Regions from separate parts of the Shouchella rhizosphaerae genome, predicted to be linked through region 1. Evidence: riboswitches for the same ligand, from Rfam matches in the RefSeq annotation. Region 1 holds a riboswitch; the other holds the start of a gene.
The links. A riboswitch is a leader RNA that binds a small molecule or an ion and turns the genes downstream of it on or off. The one in region 1 is predicted to bind lysine.
Positions count from the first base shown of each region.

Region 2: another riboswitch for lysine. It lies ahead of V5G21_RS03290 (Na+/H+ antiporter NhaC family protein); the one in region 1 lies ahead of dapA (4-hydroxy-tetrahydrodipicolinate synthase).

Region 1 is NZ_CP144921.1:3,933,976-3,939,138, reverse strand. Features, by position in the region: gene V5G21_RS19675 (glutamate synthase subunit beta) at 1-397, shown strand, start outside; gene V5G21_RS19670 (YpjP family protein) at 492-1,103, shown strand; gene V5G21_RS19665 (hypothetical protein) at 1,246-1,500, shown strand; gene V5G21_RS19660 (kinase-associated lipoprotein B) at 1,698-2,066, shown strand; gene dapA (4-hydroxy-tetrahydrodipicolinate synthase) at 2,120-3,025, opposite strand; lysine riboswitch at 3,119-3,296, opposite strand; gene V5G21_RS19650 (aspartyl-phosphate phosphatase Spo0E family protein) at 3,348-3,503, opposite strand; gene V5G21_RS19645 (hypothetical protein) at 3,629-4,144, opposite strand; gene V5G21_RS19640 (Cof-type HAD-IIB family hydrolase) at 4,279-5,148, shown strand.
Region 2 is NZ_CP144921.1:605,406-610,568, reverse strand. Features, by position in the region: gene V5G21_RS03310 (YunC family protein) at 1-25, shown strand, start outside; gene V5G21_RS03305 (thymidylate synthase) at 55-849, shown strand; gene V5G21_RS03300 (dihydrofolate reductase) at 846-1,334, shown strand; gene yunB (sporulation protein YunB) at 1,390-2,157, shown strand; lysine riboswitch at 2,235-2,408, shown strand; gene V5G21_RS03290 (Na+/H+ antiporter NhaC family protein) at 2,498-4,135, shown strand; gene V5G21_RS03285 (M23 family metallopeptidase) at 4,191-5,163, opposite strand, start outside.

The DNA.
Region 1 (5,163 bases):
TCGTTCTTACATGTTGCAAACAAAAGCGTTTTTCGGAAATCAAGACGGCCAAGTGACTGGCTTACAGACAGTCGAAGTAACAACTGAACTAAAAAACGGTCAGAAAATCAGGACGGAAATTCCTGGAACCGAGCGTACGTGGAAAGCAGATCTCATTCTCCTTGCCATCGGCTTTACTGGCCCAGAACAAGAACTATTGCAACAGCTCGGTATTGAAACGACAAGCCGGACGACTGTAAAAGCGCCATACGGTAAATATACGACTTCGAAGCCTGGCATTTTTGCTGCAGGCGACAATCGCCGCGGCCAAAGTCTCGTCGTTTGGGCTATCCATGAAGGGCGTGAAGCAGCACGGGAATGTGATCGCTATTTAATGGGAAGCACACGGTTGCCGTAATTTTTTTAGCTTTTTTCCTATTTTCCTATAGGCAAAGCAGGTGGATGCGTGCGATAATGAGGAAAAAAGGGACATGTGAAAGGCTGGTGTAGGCATGATTCGTCGTCTAAAAAGCATGATGATGGTCATGCTAACCTTTCTATCTTTTCATCTACCAATATTTGATCCTTTGTTTGACCGTGAGACAAAACAGAGAGCTGATGCAAAAGCGCTAGTTCAGAAAGCTGACGCCAAAGAATATCATTTGCTTGATGTAGTAGTCGGCTATTCGGATCAATACGAAGACATTGAGCTAACTCATTATTGGCTTACGGAACGTTTTATTATGGACGAAGCGTACAAACAAGGCTTGCAAAAGTTTGGACAGGCAATTTCACCTAAAATTGAGCCTGCTTATAAGGAACTCATTATGCCTAGCTTGAAACAAGCAGTCTCACAATTGCTAAGCAGTGTACAAATCGATGATTTAGCTGAAATCACCGTTTCCCACGCACCAGCTCCAGGGCGCGGAGAGAAAATCATGCATGTTTACAATAAAAAAACAGGCGATGATTTGCTCCGTTTCCATGTGCGGCTGAACCGACCGCCCAAAAAAGGGCACGTGTTTCAATTTCATTATCATGTGCTACAGGACAATTTCCACGGCCACTATGAACTTGGAACCATTTATTGGGGAAAAAATGAGCCCCCGCTTTATTCAGCCTAAAGTTTAAAGGGAACCTCCGCTTCCAGTTAGCGTGAGGTTTTTTTGTTACTAGAATTGTCGCCAATTAGTAGATTTTCAATTCCCTTATCCGCTCATTCTTTGGTACAGTAGAGGAAGAGACTAGTGATGGAGGAATTGTTAGATGGAAGCTGATAAAAAATTCAGAAAGCCCCGTCCATTTTGGCTAAAATGGCTAGTCCGCCTTGTGTGCGCCTATATTGGGTTGCTCGTTGTCGTGCTAGCTGCCGCGATTTTGTCTATGAGTGGCACATTTTTGCTTGTTGTTCTAGAACTATTTGTTGAAAATGACCGCCTTCAGGAATTTAATTACCAATATTTTGTGCCTATGTCTGAGTTTCTTTGGAACTTATTCACGGCACTTGTGCCAGGCCTATAATGGGTGCGTCAGATCTGGCTTACATGGTTGCCTTGCTGGGCTGTTTTTTCGCGGCAGGCCTTTTTGGCGGACTAGCGCTCCTTGGAGTTATGCGAAATAAAAGGCTGTTGCTGTATTGGACTGCCCCTTGCGCCCTTTGTAGCGCCGTTGCTTTTTTAGTGCTGATTTTTCAACTCGTTTGATAGGAGGGAGATACAATGGAACTGTCACAGGCAAAGTATAAATCGGGTATTTATATCGGCAACGTGCTAGAGGTGAGGAAGGAAGAAAATAGGGCGCTGTTTCAAGTGCTTGCTGTCCTTACCCATCCGAACCAAGGGGATTTGCATCATCCTAAACAAATAGACGTTCCCTTTTTTCATGAGCGGAAAGCGCTTGCTTATTTGGAAAAGGCATGGGTGCCGTTTTCGACTGTGAAACCGTATGAAGGGGAGCTGCCAGACTATGGATCATCATTAAAAGCTGCCTGGGAAGCTGCTTGCGAACGTTTGCGGAGCGACGACAGTGACTGGGCTGTTAAAAGTTTGCAGCTGCTTCAAGAAGTTAGGAAGGAATACCGTTTTTAAAAAAGGTTAACGATATAAAAAAGTTCCCTCATACGTACATGAGGGAACTTTTTTCATGAAGAGGCAACCGAACGACTCGCTATTGGCAAAAACGGTTCAAGCACCGCTGCGAGCTCCATGTTTTCCGCTTCATTAAGGCCAATTAGCGGCAAACGCACCCCGCCGCCTGGTAACCGATAACGAGCAAGCGCTTCTTTGACAGGAGCAGGGCTCGGTGCCATAAACATCGCTTTCATGACAGGGAAAAGCTTATGGTGGATCGAGGCAGCAAGCTGCAGCTCGCCACTTGCAAAAGCATCGATCATTTGCTTCATTTCACGGCCAACAATATGGGAGGCAACGGAGACAACGCCTTTAGCGCCAACTGCCATCATTGGCAGCGTCAACGAATCATCGCCGCTGTATACCGAAAAGCCTTCCGGGGCGAGACGCAGAATCTCCGTGACTTTATCGATATTTCCGCTCGCTTCTTTAATCGCAAATACTTGGTCGATCTCAGCCAGCCTCAATGCTGTTTCCGCACTCATGTCAGCACCTGTACGGCCTGGTACGTTATAAAGCAGGACAGGTAAAGGAGTGGATTGAGCCACTTGGGCAATATGTTGGTAAATCCCTTCTTGGGATGGCTTGTTGTAATAAGGCACAACGACCATCAGCCCATCCGCTCCTGTTTGCTCAGCTAACTGTGCCATTTGTACCGCCTGTTGTGTACTGTTTGCGCCGATGCCGGCAATCACCTTTATGTTTGCATTGGCTGCTTCTTCCACCGCGACTGAAAGGAGCGTTTGTTTTTCTTCAAGTGTTAGTGTTGGGGCTTCGCCTGTAGTGCCATGGATAACGACCGTATCCGTCCCATTATTTGCTAAATGGTGTATGAGCGTACGTATGCCATTCACATCTAAAGCATTTTCGTTTGTAAAAGGTGTGACCATTGCCGTCATCAGGTAGCCAAAATCCATGGGAATCCTCCTAAATAGGTGGCGAGTAGAGGCACAAAAAAACAACAATGACAGAGGCTCATTGTTGCACTAGGCAAACGGGTCGTTTTCCAAGTTTGAGATAGCCCCCCATACGTTCGTATGACAGTGCTGCCCTTATTCAGAAACAGCCCCAATGGTACGGCCTTTGGGAAAAACCGCCCATTTCGGCATAAACCCCTTTCCGGCTGGTTCAAACAGATCCCAATTCCTCAGCAGCCGTACTGATCGTTTACGCGCCTCTACTCTCACATCTGTTCAATTTTATGGCTTAACCTTATCAGATTTTATTCCGGTTTGCAAACTATTTATCAGTCTTTCTATAACGGTGGGATTCCAAGCAATTTAAAAGAACATCTAGTTCCTGTGAACATTGAACGGTTTTTTTAGACGTCATGCCGTATTTGCCGGCCATTAAATGCATTTCGTTGCGTTTCACTTCAATATCAATATAAATCATTTTTGCCACTCCGCCTTTACATTTTCATCTTCCATTTCGTATTATAGCGAAAATCAAGCAAGAAGAAAAATGCATTAACAAAACTAGTCAAATAAAAGGAAAAAGAGTCAAGCTTCGACAAATTGCTACGAGGGGTTAGCCTTAATGCCATATTCCGTAATAATTGACTCAAATTCACGCCTCATTAATCGAAACGATAAAGAAGCATTGCTGTAATGTTGTTGCTCGGCCTCATAGGAATGGTTGTTTAGCGCCTGTTCAAGCTCGCCTAAGCTTACCGTATAGGAATGGTGGATATCCTCAAACCCTCCGGCAAATGGCGGCGGAAACGTGTTTGTTTGCTCGTGTGCTTTTGCTTTATCGGCGAGAAGTTCTGTAAGTGCGGCTGCTTCACTGTTATTTCCTGTCATGACCGCCTCTTGTAATTGTACCAAGACAGGGGCAGCTTCATCAACATACTGTTCAAAGGCACGGGCATAGTCTTCTGCTGCTTTTGACTGTTCTTTTTGCTCATGATTGACATCCAATTGGCTCGAGAGCCCTTTGATTTCATCAGATGCTTTGCTAGGAGAAGTGCCATCGACGCAAGCGGATAAAGCAAGTAATGCAAATAAGAGAGCGACAAACGGTTTCTTTCCCATTTCGTCCATCCTTTCTTTCATTCTGTGTTGCCTGTAGTATGTCGCGTAAACACAAAACTATTCCATTAAGCAAAAGCACGTATTTGCAAATAGCATTTGGTTTCCCTTAAAATAAATGGGAAAGGAGTGAGCGCGTGAAGTTAATTGTCACTGATATGGATGGGACGCTGCTTGATGAAAAACGCTCTGTATCAAAAGAGAACGAAGAAGCGATCAAGGCAGCACAAAAGCAAGGCGCGGTTGTCGCGATTGCAACAGGGAGAGATCTTTACGAGGCAACAGTCCCTTTGAAAAAAACAGGGTTATCATTGCCGATCATTAGTGCGAATGGCGCGCAAATCCATGATGAACACGGACGACTTCTCCATGAAGCCGTTCTCAGTCCAGACCAAGCCCGGCATGCGATGGCTGTCTTAAAAAATGAAAATGTGTATTTTGAAGTGTATACGAATGAAGGCGTGTATTCGGACGATTTTGAAGCAGGCCTTGCCGTAGTAGTCGATGTCTTAAAATCAACAGGCGCGAAATTGTCTGAACAAGAAATTATGACATTCGCCAAAGACCGTTTTGACAACGGCTCAATCAAATTGATCGATTGTTACGAAAAACTGCTTGAAGACGGAGCGGTTGTGCTTAAACTCCTTGCTTTTTCACTAGACGCTGAACGGCTCATGAGTGCGAGAGACAGGCTAGAGTTAGACAAAAACTTTGCCGTCAGCGCCTCTGCAGCAGACAATCTTGAAATTACCGATGTAAATGCCCAAAAAGGCATTGCGGTCGAACGATTAGCTCAATCACTAGGCATTTCTCCAAAAGATGTGATGGCCGTTGGCGATAATTTTAATGATGTGTCGATGTTTCAAAAAGCAGGCTTGGCCGTTGCAATGGGAAATGCGCCAGGGGAGATTCAAAAACAAGCTGATCTTGTTACGAAAACAAATGATGAGCATGGCGTTGCTTACGCCATTCGAAACTATGCGCTAAAAAAACAATCCCTTCTCTAAGGGGTTGTTTTTTTA
Region 2 (5,163 bases), 950 kb from region 1:
TATAAAAATGAAACAATCGATGTAAATGAATTGAAAACAGGAGTTGACGTTTTTATGGAACAATACTTGCAGTTATGCGAGCACGTTTTGCAAAACGGCTCGCCAAAATCAGATCGGACAGGCACTGGCACCATTAGCGTATTTGGTTACCAAATGCGCTTTGATTTAGAAAAGGGTTTTCCAATTGTCACAACGAAAAAATTGCATATGCGTTCGATCATCCATGAATTGCTTTGGTTTCTAAAAGGCGACACGAACATCCGTTATTTGCAAGAAAATGGCGTTCGTATTTGGAACGAATGGGCGGATGAAAACGGCGACCTTGGGCCTGTTTACGGAAAACAATGGCGCTCCTGGGAAGGGGCAAACGGCAAAACAGTCGACCAAATTACTGAAGTGGTTGAGCAAATAAAAACGAATCCGAATTCTCGCCGCTTAATTGTCAATGCGTGGAATGTCGCGGAGATTGAAGAAATGGCGCTTGCGCCATGCCATTGCTTGTTTCAGTTTTACGTAAACGACGGAAAACTTTCTTGCCAATTGTACCAGCGCAGTGCCGACATTTTTCTTGGCGTTCCTTTTAATATATCGTCTTATGCCCTGTTAACGATGATGATGGCCCAAGTGTGCGGATTAAAGCCTGGCGAATTTATCCATACGTTTGGCGATGCCCATTTGTACAACAACCATATTGAACAGACGAAGCTTCAATTAACGCGTAAACCAAAACAGCTACCTACGATGCATATCAATCCAGAGGTAACAGACCTGTTTGCGTTTACTTACGATGATTTTGAACTGAAACATTATGATCCTTATCCGCATATTAAAGCAGAGGTGTCCGTATGATTGTGTTTGTTTATGCACGAGACGCCCACTATGGCATCGGGAAAGACAACGGATTGCCTTGGCATTTGCCTGCTGATTTGCGCCATTTTAAGCGGACAACGACAGGTCAAACGATTGTCATGGGCCGAAAAACATTTGACTCTATGGGTGGGCCATTGCCGAACCGCAACAACGTTGTTCTCACGAGAAGCCGTTCCTTTCAAGCAGAAGGAGCGGAAGTCATTCATTCACTCGACGATGTCCTGCAACTTAGCAAACAGGAAGCGATTTACGTCATAGGTGGAGCGGAGATTTTTGCGCTGTTATGGGATATATGTGACAAACACATTGTCACGGTCATTGACGAAAAATTTGAAGCGGATACGTTTGTCCCCCCTCTTTCTGAGCAAGAATGGGAGCTTGTGGAGACAGTGCCTGGACCAATTGATGAAAAAAACCGCTATCCCCACGAATATCGGACTTACGTGCGTAAACAAGCAAAATAACAGGTAAGTGTCCCCTTTCTTTTGCATAGAGATGTAAGGAAAGGGAGGGGGACACATGAAACGGTTTAAAGGAGGCCCGATTAAAGGCCAAAAACAAGAAAGAGGGCCGCTTCCTTTTCGCTATGTGCTGCTCATTTCGTCCGTGCTATTCGCGCTTTTGTCCTTGCAAGGGCTTTGGTTTGTCGACCAACAGCTGCGCCCGATTATTTCGCAAATTGCCCATCGGGAAATGGAGCGGATTGCGACGTATACGATTCAGCAAGCGTTGACTGATGAGCTAGGCCAAACTGACATGAACGATATGCTCATTACTGAAACGAACGGAGACGGTCAGATTACGTATGTCACATTGGACACTCAAAAATACAACAAGCTCCTCGGCAATGTCCAACACCGTGTCCATGAGGCGATAAATGCAATCCAACGCAATGAAGACAATACATACGGCGCAAGCGAAGGCACAGTGGCGACGATCCCTTTAGGAAGAGCGCTGAACAACTCGTTATTAAACGATGTCGGGCCAGGCATTCCCCTGCGGTTTGCATTGATTGGCGATGCAAAAGTAGGCATGAAGGACGAAAGCGAGCAGCTGGGCATTAACAATACGAGGCTGTCTTTTTATGTCACGATCGAAGTAGGCATGGATGTGATTTTGCCCTTTTCTGAGACGGCAGATACAGTATCGGTTGAGTTGCCAGCAGGTTTTGCCTTTATTTCTGGGGAAGTGCCGCAGTTTTATGGAGGCCAACTGCCTATCGTCAATTATCCAGCTCTTGAGGCGAATACAGACCAACAACCTGAGGAAGAAAATGACAGTCAATAAAGTCGTATTTTGTCGTTGTCTGGCATAAAAATATGTGATAAACTGATACAGAATTGAATAGGAACACCTCATCTGCCAGATGGGGTAGAGGCGCAAACACCATCAGTACCTTTTTTGAGCGAAGGCCCGCTTTGAAGAAAAGGGAAAGGGGTTTTTGCCGAAGCAAAAAGCAGGGCCTGCTGCTTTTTAGCTGGGCTGGCATTGAAGAAGTGTCGGACTGTCACAGGGAACTGTGGAGAACTACTATGGATGGGACTGTTTATTGTACGGGACAATGATGGAAATCTCCATCATTGTCTTTTTTAATAGAGCAAACAGCCACGTTAAAGGAGAGGTTTTTTTGGAACATGCATTTGGATGGTGGTCGCTATTGCCGCCGATTCTGGCATTAACGCTCGTGATATTGACACGAAAAGTGTTAATCTCTCTCGGGATTGCAATTTTGGTCGGTGCCTTTATGGTGTTTGACCAACATATAGGGCAAGCACTGGCTGGCATATTCCAAACAATCGCCGGATTGTTGTTTTCCTTTGAAGCAGTCGATTCGCCTACATTTTCCGGTGTTGGGCAAGCCATTGCGGATGCACGGTTTGCATTAAATAATTGGGAATTGTATATCGTCTTATTCTTAATGCTGGTTGGCATGGTCGCGAGCTTAATTACATTTTCCGGCGGGGGACAAGCATTCAGCCGCTGGGCGTCAAGACGGATTAAGACGAGAAAGTCATCGTTGTTTTTGCCATTTGTGTTAGGCTTTGTCATTTTTATTGATGATTATTTTAACGCTCTTACTGTCGGCAATATGAGCCGACCATTAACAGACCGATACCGTGTGTCTCGGGCGAAGCTTGCTTACATTGTTGATTCAACGTCAGCGCCCATTTGTGTCATCATGCCTTTATCTAGCTGGGGTGCTTTCATTATCGGGACGTTGGCGACTGTTTTAACTGCTAACCAGTTAGAAGAATTCGGCGCATTCCAAGCATTTTTATACACAGTACCGATTAATTTTTACGCATTAATTGCGCTGTTGTTTATTGTCCTTATCATTTTATTTAACATCGACATTGGCCTAATGAAACGCCATGAAGACCGGGCAAAAGCCACTGGTGAATTGACGGACCCGGCAAAAGGCGATGTGCCTGGCGATTTAGATGAAGCACTCGTCATGACTAATGGCCGCGTTTATCAGCTATTTTTGCCGATCATTGCCCTTGTCATTGCCACCACTTCCCTTTTGTTTTACACTGGCGCAACGGCAGCTGCTGCGGAAGGGTTGCCGGCGACAATGCTCAATATGCTCGAATACACGGATATCGGCTATTCGCTCCTTCTCGGCAGTTGCATTGGTTTTATCGTTGCTGTTGCGACAACGTTAGCGTCTAAGCCAAATTTGCCAGACTTCGGAAAAGCATTGAAAGCTGGTTTGGCGGCAATGATGCCGGCTATTTACATTTTAGTGCTTGCCTGGACGACGATTGAAATGATTAATCGCTTAGGAACAGGCGCGTTTTTAGCATCATTAGTGAGTGACTCTGTCAATCCTGGCTTTTTGCCTGTAATCCTGTTCTTAATTGCTTGTTTTTCTGGGCTTGCGACAGGGACGTCGTGGGGAACATTTGGTATTTTGCTGCCGATTGCCGGGCAAATGGCAGCACTGATTGAGCCGTCGATGGCGATCCCAATGTTTGCAGCTGTTTTAGCCGGTTCGATTTTTGGCGACCACATCTCGCCGATTTCCGATACAACGGTTTTGTCGGCAGCTGGTTCTGGCGCTCATCACATGGATCATGTGATGACGCAGTTGCCTTATGCGGTGTTAACGGCCATAATCGCAGGTGTTGCTTTTCTCGTCCTTGGTTTCTTCGGCCCGATTTTTGCTTGGATTGCTGCTGGTGCCCTCCTCGCTGTTACGGTGTTGGCACTTCAAGCGCTTAATAAACAAGCTTCAGGCAAGAAAACAGCCCAATCATCATAACTCTAACAGCCTGCCAGGATCTCGACTAATGCGAGCGACTGGCAGGCTTATTTGTTTACGAATTGTTTTTTTTCGCGTTTTTGTCCGCGCGCTCCCATTGTTTTAACGAAGGAAATGGGTCAAATGACCATTCGCTGATACCGTTATCCCTGTACATTCCGTAATGAAGATGAGGCGGGAATTTACCTTGTGTTCCTGGTTTGCCGTAGCCTGAGCTGCCACAGTAACCGATGACTTGTCCTGCCTTTACAATCGACCCTTTCTCTAATCCTTTTTCATAGCCATTTAAGTGGGCGTAATAGTGATAAATGTTGTCAAGGTCGCGTATGCCTACACGCCAGCCGCCGTAAGGATTCCAACCAATCGTTTCAACGATGCCGTATGAAGAAGATTGGATCGGGACATTGTAATTGGCGAAAATGTCGGTCCCTTCATGAATGCGCCTACCGCCCCAGCCTCGCTTGGCTCCCCACGTGCTACGGTAGCTATAATGATGGTGAAGGGGCATGACAAAAGCATGTTGATGTAAGTCGAGCGTTTGAAACGTTTCGTATACTTTGGCATGGCCACTGACAATGTTAACGCTTTGTTCACGTTGGTAAAAATGCCAGAGGGCAATACGGAAATCCTCATCTGAGTAACCGTGAGACTCTAAATAGCGAGCAAATGTATAAAGGACGTCTTCATCATCCTCAATGTTTGCTTTCCCATCGCCATTTCCATCAAGGCCGATTCCTTCAAATAAGCTGATTGTCGTTGGATCATTGTCGTTTATGTTTGGATTAAGTGCGCCAACCCATTCTTCTTTTGGATAGTAAATAGACACAAGGCCTTTTGCTTGTTCTCGGTCCCTTAACGCTTTCCGTAAACCCCGTTCGTAGGAGTCGACAGCTGCTAAATAGGGCCAAGGGACGCTCGTAAGAACTTCCATTTTTTTATACAAAGCAAGCCTTTCTGAATATAAGTTTGGATCTGTCTGCTTTTGCGCACTTGCAGCTGTGTCTGGCCAAAAACTAGAAAAACTAAGA